Regions from separate parts of the Paenibacillus sp. FSL M8-0334 genome, predicted to be linked through region 2. Evidence: a T-box and tRNA genes for the amino acid it is inferred to sense, from the RefSeq annotation. Region 2 holds a T-box; the other holds one or more tRNA genes.
What was found. A T-box is a leader RNA that pairs with one kind of tRNA and senses whether it is charged. The one in region 2 lies ahead of MKX64_RS03165 (arginine--tRNA ligase), so its partner is inferred to be a tRNA-Arg.
Positions count from the first base shown of each region.

Region 1 (3,413 bases), 1.4 Mb from region 2:
TTCATCGAGGCGGCGAAGGAGCAGGTTGCGGAAGCGCCATCGCCTGAGCCGGGGATGGAGTATGAGTTCCAGGGCGATTTTGTAGTGACCTACAACGCAGAGGGGCTGCTCAGCATCTTGACGAGTGAATACACGTATACGGGCGGGGCGCATGGGATGACTTACCGCCAGGGTTATACGTTCTCGCTGGAGGACGGATCGCTGCAAAGCCTCGGGGACGTCATTAACCTGAAGGGTGACGGCAAGAAGAAGCTGAATGATTATGTATTGAAGAAATTCAAAGCGAATGAGGGCTATCTCGGCGGGTTTGAAGGCGTATCGGACGATGCCGATTTCTACCTGAAGGACGGCGCAGCGGTGCTCTTCTTCCAGCTGTATGAGTACACGGCGTATGCTTACGGTTTTCCGGAGTTTGAGCTGAAGCTGAAGGAGTGGAAGTAAGGGCTGCAGTTATGTAAGCAGACTCGTCGAGTACAAGAGTTATGGAAAAAACGGGCAGGCACCGATTCGGCGCCTGCCCGTTTTTTTATGCAAATAAGGTTTCCGGCTGAGTTTACAGTCCTTGCGCCGGAGTTTTCTCCAGAACCTGATCGACGATGCCGTATTCCTTGGCTTCTTCAGCAGTCATGAAGTAGTCGCGATCGGTGTCTTTCTCGATGCGCTCAAGCGGCTGACCGGTACGCTCTGCGAGGATGCGGTTCAGCTTGTCGCGCATCTTCAGAATGCGGCGGGCGCGGATTTCGATATCCGTTGCCTGGCCTTGTGCGCCGCCAAGCGGCTGGTGAATCATGATTTCGCTGTTAGGCAGCGCGAAGCGCTTGCCCTTGGCACCTGCATTCAGCAGGAACGCGCCCATCGAAGCCGCCATGCCGACACAGATGGTCGAAACATCCGGCTTGATGAATTGCATCGTATCGTAAATGGCCATGCCGGCGGTAATCGAACCGCCCGGGCTGTTGATGTAAAGATGAATATCCTTTTCAGGGTCCTCTGCTGCCAGGAACAGCATTTGGGCAATGATGGAATTGGCGACCACGTCATTTACATCGGAGCCGAGGAAGATAATGCGGTCTTTCAGCAATCTGGAATAGATGTCGTACGCCCGCTCGCCGCGGTTGCTTTGTTCAACGACCATAGGTATAAAACTCACGTGGAAAACCTCCTCTTAAGTACAGTCCTCTTTAAAATACTGTTACCGTATTACCCACATGATAAACAATTCAAATCAAAAAGTCAAAGAAAGTCAAACTATCGGGTAAAAAAAAGAGCCATCTCAGGCACTATGCGGGTAAACAGTAATGATGATATGGCGCGCCCGCGAGGAATCGAACCTCGATCTCAGGCTCCGGAGGCCTACGTCATATCCATTGGACCACGGGCGCATAAAAAATTAGCAACGAAATTGATTATACAACAAGTTTGAACAAAAGACAAGAAGTCGTTCAAAAGATTGTTTTTGTCTAGACCCAAGCATCATTTGGCCATAATGTATAAGAATGCCTGAGGCTGAGAAATATACTTTCGGACCCCTTGCAACCTGCATAATAATTGAGTAGAATAAGGGTGGGACTTAAATTGCTTACCCGGGACATTTTACGTCCAACATAAAGAGCGTCGAGACGAAGTTTGCAGGAGTGGAATGCATGCGTGACCTATTAGAAATACAAGAGCAGCTTCTGCCAGATCTCATGGACACTCTTAAACGAAGGTATACGATCCTTCATCAGATCAGGTTGTCTGGAGTTGTCGGACGGAGGACGCTCGCCGGATCACTCGAGATGACCGAGCGTGTGCTCAGAGCGGAGACCGATCTTCTGAAGGCACAAGGTCTGATTGAGATCGAGACGGTCGGAATGCGGATCAGCGATGCCGGCATCTGTTTGCTGGAACAGCTGGAGCCGATGATGAAGGAGCTGTTCGGTCTGGCCCGCCTGGAGGAGAAGATTCGCAAGGCTTATGGCTTGCGTAAGGTTGTTGTCATTCCTGGCGACAGTGAATCTTCCCCGGATGTGAAGCGTGAGCTTGGCCGTGTCGGAGCAAGAACGCTCCTCAGCTATGTTCATAGCGGAGACACGATTGCCGTCACGGGCGGATCAACGCTTGCCGAAGTGGCAGAGCAGATGACCGCGCTTGCCGGCGGCCCTTTGAAGGGAAGCTGGTTTGTACCGGCTCGGGGCGGCCTTGGAGAGAGTGTGGAGATTCAGGCGAATACGATCGCTTCCAAGATGGCCAAACGGGTTGGCGCGGAATACCGGCTGCTGCATGTACCGGATTTGCTGGGCGAGGATGCCTATCAGTCTCTTGTGCATGATCAGCATATTCAGGAGATTGTGCATGTCATCCGTCAATCACGCATTATCATTCACGGCATCGGCGACGCCATGGAGATGGCCCGCAGGCGCAAGCTGGATGACGGCTCGATTGACAGTCTGCAGAAAGACGGTGCCATTGCGGAATCCTTCGGATACTATTTCAGCGAATCAGGTGAGGTCGTACACAAGATGCTTACGCTCGGTCTTCGGCTTGAAGATATTATGCGCACCGAGATCGTCATTGGCATCGCAGGAGGAAGAAGCAAGGGCAAAGCGATCCACGCTGTGCTGAAATTCGGCCATGAAGACATTCTGGTCACGGACGAAGCGGCTGCGCTGGAAGTTATGAAAGAAATAGAGACGCTCTAGCATTAAAGGACCATGGACCAGGATTGAACGGGGTGGAGCGCCTAAGTGCTGCATGCCTGAATGGAGCCTGAAGTGCTGCGATCATATGGAATTGTCCCTTTTTCGCAGGCATTGGCCGCACATTCAAGCTATTGTTGTCATGACTGACCTTTTGGCGGTCTTGAATATATACAAATAAAGCAAATATGGAGGGAACTGCTAATGGTTAAAGTAGGTATTAACGGTTTTGGACGTATTGGACGTAACGTGTTCCGCGCTGCGCTGAACAACAGTGAAGTTGAAATCGTGGCAATCAACGATTTGACTGACGTGAGCACACTGGCACACCTTTTGAAATATGACACAACTCACGGAAGACTGGATGCAACAGTTGAAGCTAAAGAAGGCGCGCTTATTGTAAACGGCCGTGAAGTGAAAGTATTCGCTGAGCGTAACCCAGAAGCTCTTCCTTGGGCTGAATACGGTGTTGAAATCGTGGTTGAATCCACAGGTATCTTCACTGCTAAAGAAAAAGCTTCCGCTCACTTGAAAGGCGGCGCGAAGAAGGTTATCATCTCCGCTCCAGCTACTGACGAAGACATCACGATCGTTATGGGCGTTAACGAAGACAAATACGATCCAGCTAACCACACCATTATCTCCAACGCTTCTTGTACAACGAACTGCTTGGCTCCTTTCGCCAAAGTTCTTGATGAGAAGTTCGGCATCGTGAAAGGCATGATGACTACGGTT
Region 1 is NZ_JBBOCH010000001.1:2,145,800-2,149,212, reverse strand. Features, by position in the region: gene MKX64_RS09290 (PdaC/SigV domain-containing protein) at 1-441, shown strand, start outside; gene clpP (ATP-dependent Clp endopeptidase proteolytic subunit ClpP) at 554-1,150, opposite strand; tRNA gene MKX64_RS09280 (tRNA-Arg) at 1,308-1,382, opposite strand; gene MKX64_RS09275 (sugar-binding transcriptional regulator) at 1,644-2,681, shown strand; gene gap (type I glyceraldehyde-3-phosphate dehydrogenase) at 2,883-3,413, shown strand, end outside.
Region 1: it encodes a tRNA-Arg, which carries the amino acid that the T-box ahead of MKX64_RS03165 (arginine--tRNA ligase) is inferred to sense. The anticodon was not compared.

Region 2 (3,413 bases):
GTTCAAGTTCAGGGAACGTCTCAGGCAAGGCTGGGGTGACTCCGGATTGATGCGCTTTGTTCAGCACGCTGAGCGAGCGGGCATAGGAATAGAGCAGGTAGACGCCGGTGTTGCCTGAAATTTCCGATGCTTGCTTCATATCGAATACGACTTCCGTTTGCAGGGCGAATCGAAGCAGGTAGTAGCGAATCGAAGCGATGGCGATTTCTCTGCTGGACAGGCCGTTTTTGTCCGAGCGGCTCGTCTCGATGACCTGCTCCATCTGATCGATCAGGTGGGCGATTTTAATGCCGACGCCTTGTCTGCCGGACATCGCGTAAGAAGATTTTCCATCCGAGACATCGATTCCGAGGTCGGCTGCTGCCGAAGGGCTGAGAGAGACGACGCCGTAGCTGACATGATGCAGCTTCTCAGCCTGCTCCGCATAGCCCAGACTTTCGAGTGCCTGCTTGACCATCGCCTGCGGATATTGCTGACGATAATCGATGACATTGATGACGATATCGGCTTTACCGAAGCTGTGTGGATTCCCGTGACGGCCCGTGCTCCACACGTCTCCCGTAAATTTTTGATACATAAAGTCTTTGTTGATCAGGCCGAACTTCCAGAGATGATAAGCGATGTCCTTGGCGGTGTATGTCAAAATCCCATTGGAACGCACCAGCACCTTCTCAGCGCTGAACTCTGACTCCGGAGAGTCACTGTTTGCCTCGGCTTCCTGCTTCAGTACCCAGCAGCCGGCCAGCTTGCCTGTCTGCTCCTGGTAGAAGTTCGGGGTGCGCTTTAGCTGCTCGAAGGCAGAGGACCAGAAGCCCTCGCGGACAATGCTGCTTTCCCATACCAGCAGGTCATAGTGGATGCCGAATTGTTTCATTTCCTCAAGATGTTCTTTCACGATTCGTTCCGCAACAAGCAGGCCCATCCAGGCAAGGTTGCCGTTGCCTTCTTCGAGCTCGTGAAGCACCTCGGTTCTTTTCTGTGCAAGCTCCGGCGTCGTGTCATATGCTTTGTTAGTCAGGGAGTAGATGTCCCAGCAGTAATCCCCGAACCGGCTATGCGCTTTCGCCAGCGGCGTATGCAGCAAACCGACCACGGTGTCGGCCAGCTGGTTGCCGAGATCATCGATATAATTGTGGGCCTCGACACGGTACCCGGCTTTTTTCATCAGGCGGACGAGCGTGTCGCCGATACAGGCGTTTCTTAAATGGCCGATATGGGCGGACTTGTTGGGATTGATGGAGGTGTGTTCGATGACCACCTTCTCATCCGCTGTGGCTGGCAGCGCAAAAGTCATGTCTGCCCAGGCGCGCCAATTGATACGCAGGTTGATGAAGCCGGGGGCGGCGATGTCGATCGTATGTATTACATGTTTGAAGGCGTCATGTTTGTTTAATTCGTTCTTGATCGCCTCGGCGATGTGCAGCGGAGCCTGACGCAGATGCTTGGCAAGCTGCATGGCGATATTGGTGGAATAATCTCCATGCTCGATGTTCGCGGGCTGCTCGATCCGGGTGATGACCGACTCCGGTCGTGCTGTGCCGGCAGCGAGGCATACTTGGTCCAGCGCTTGCTCCAGTTCACGGATGATCCATTGACTCAGCATTGTAATATCCTCCTATGTCTAGATAAAATGTCGATCCTGAGGAGCGTCCGCATCCATGCAAAAAAGCCCCCATCTCCTAAGAGACGAGGGCTATGCTCGCGGTACCACTCTTGTTGCCAGACACGAGCTGTGTCTGACCGCTTCAATAACCTGTAACGGGGTAAGCCGGGACTTCCTACCACATAGTTCGGAAGACCATCTCCTGGGCCCGCTTCATCGACAGTCTTGTACCGGTTCCCACCTGCTCCGGCTCGCTTGGACTAAGGCTGGCGACTACTCTCCCAATCATAGAAATGTCGTGCTCAAGTTTTTCATAATTATAACCAATCTCCGTGAAAAATCAACAGCCCGTTTCTAATGGGGTTTAACAGCAGTTATTCTGAGCCGCTTGTAATCACCGTAGTAGCTATCCGCATGCCACAGATGGGCTTTAGCGATCTCGCTGATCCGTTGGAATGCTTGATGCCGCTCTTTCACAGAGAAATCGGTGAAGAAGCTGTCTCCGAATTGTTTCAGCCACACGAGGATTCCCTCTTCACCGCCAACCAGTTTAGTCGGACGGTCAAAATAGAATAGGGCGTTCACCCGAAAGCCTGCCATTTCCAATTGTGCTGCATATTCGCCAGGGCTGGGATAGTACCATGGGTTTCGGCTATCGGCATCGATTCCGTAATCGTCTGCGAGGACGGTTTTGATCGCCTGATAGATCTCTTCGATATTGCCCTTGCCGCCAAACTCGGCAACAAACCGTCCGCCTGGTTCAAGCGCTCCGTATATCGAATGTAAAGCTCCGGATGCATCTTGTACCCAGTGCAGAGCTGCGTTGGAGAATACCGCATCATAGCGGATGCTGGTCTGGAACTGCTCGGCATTGCCTTTGATAAAAGGGATGTTCGGGTAGTTTGCTCTGGCTTGCTGAAGCATTTCCGCGGAGTTGTCCATCCCGGTTACCTGCGCTCCGGCAGCTGCGATTTCGCTTGTCAGGGTACCGGTCCCGCATCCGAGGTCCAAAATTCGCTCTCCCTCTTTCGGTGCAAGCAGGGAGATAACATCCTTTCCGTACACTGTGTTAAAAGACATGTGGCTGTCATACTGCTCAGGCTTCCAAATCTGGCTTCTGGCCATGGACAAGACTCCTTTATATTTGGTGTTGTCGTTATTGTGGCATCTTTTTCTTATAATCGGAAATATATAATATCAATCGACCTTATAGTTTTAACCTATAAAAATAGGGTGCGGCCTTGGCCGACTGCGAAGCAGCGCTACCGAAGCGGATGCTCCGACGAACCCCTATCTCGGGGCTCTCATCCCCACGGGACGCAAAAAACACCGCCAATTAGGCGGTGTTTCACTGACGTCCCAGAAGGGATTCGAACCCCTGACCGACGGCTTAGAAGGCCGTTGCTCTATCCAGCTGAGCTACTGGGACACAATTTTTTCAAGCAAAAAATATACTAACATATGGGCGTGGAAAATTCAACAAAAAAGTTTTAGAGAAAGCGAATTGGATGATAATGAGAAGAGAGGGGGTGAAAGGATAGCACAAGGCGCGCTGCTTTCCTTGACCTAAGATGAGAATTTATGATTTTTCCTCGGCGCAGCAGGCTCGTGACCTCCTTGTTTTTTTACTTGGAGCACATATGCTATAATCTAAAATTATGAAAAACGGGATTGGAAAGGAGGTGTCCTTATCAAGGACGCAAACTCCCCAGCACATGAGGATAAAAACGTCATCCTGTTTCCGAAAACGCTGGACTTTTATCAGATTCAGCTGACGGTGATGCTGGAAAACGAACGATACGGGGAGGCC
Region 2 is NZ_JBBOCH010000001.1:707,043-710,455, reverse strand. Features, by position in the region: gene MKX64_RS03165 (arginine--tRNA ligase) at 1-1,603, opposite strand, end outside; T-box leader at 1,680-1,901, opposite strand; gene MKX64_RS03160 (class I SAM-dependent methyltransferase) at 1,958-2,728, opposite strand; tRNA gene MKX64_RS03155 (tRNA-Arg) at 2,959-3,032, opposite strand; gene MKX64_RS03150 (hypothetical protein) at 3,384-3,413, shown strand, end outside.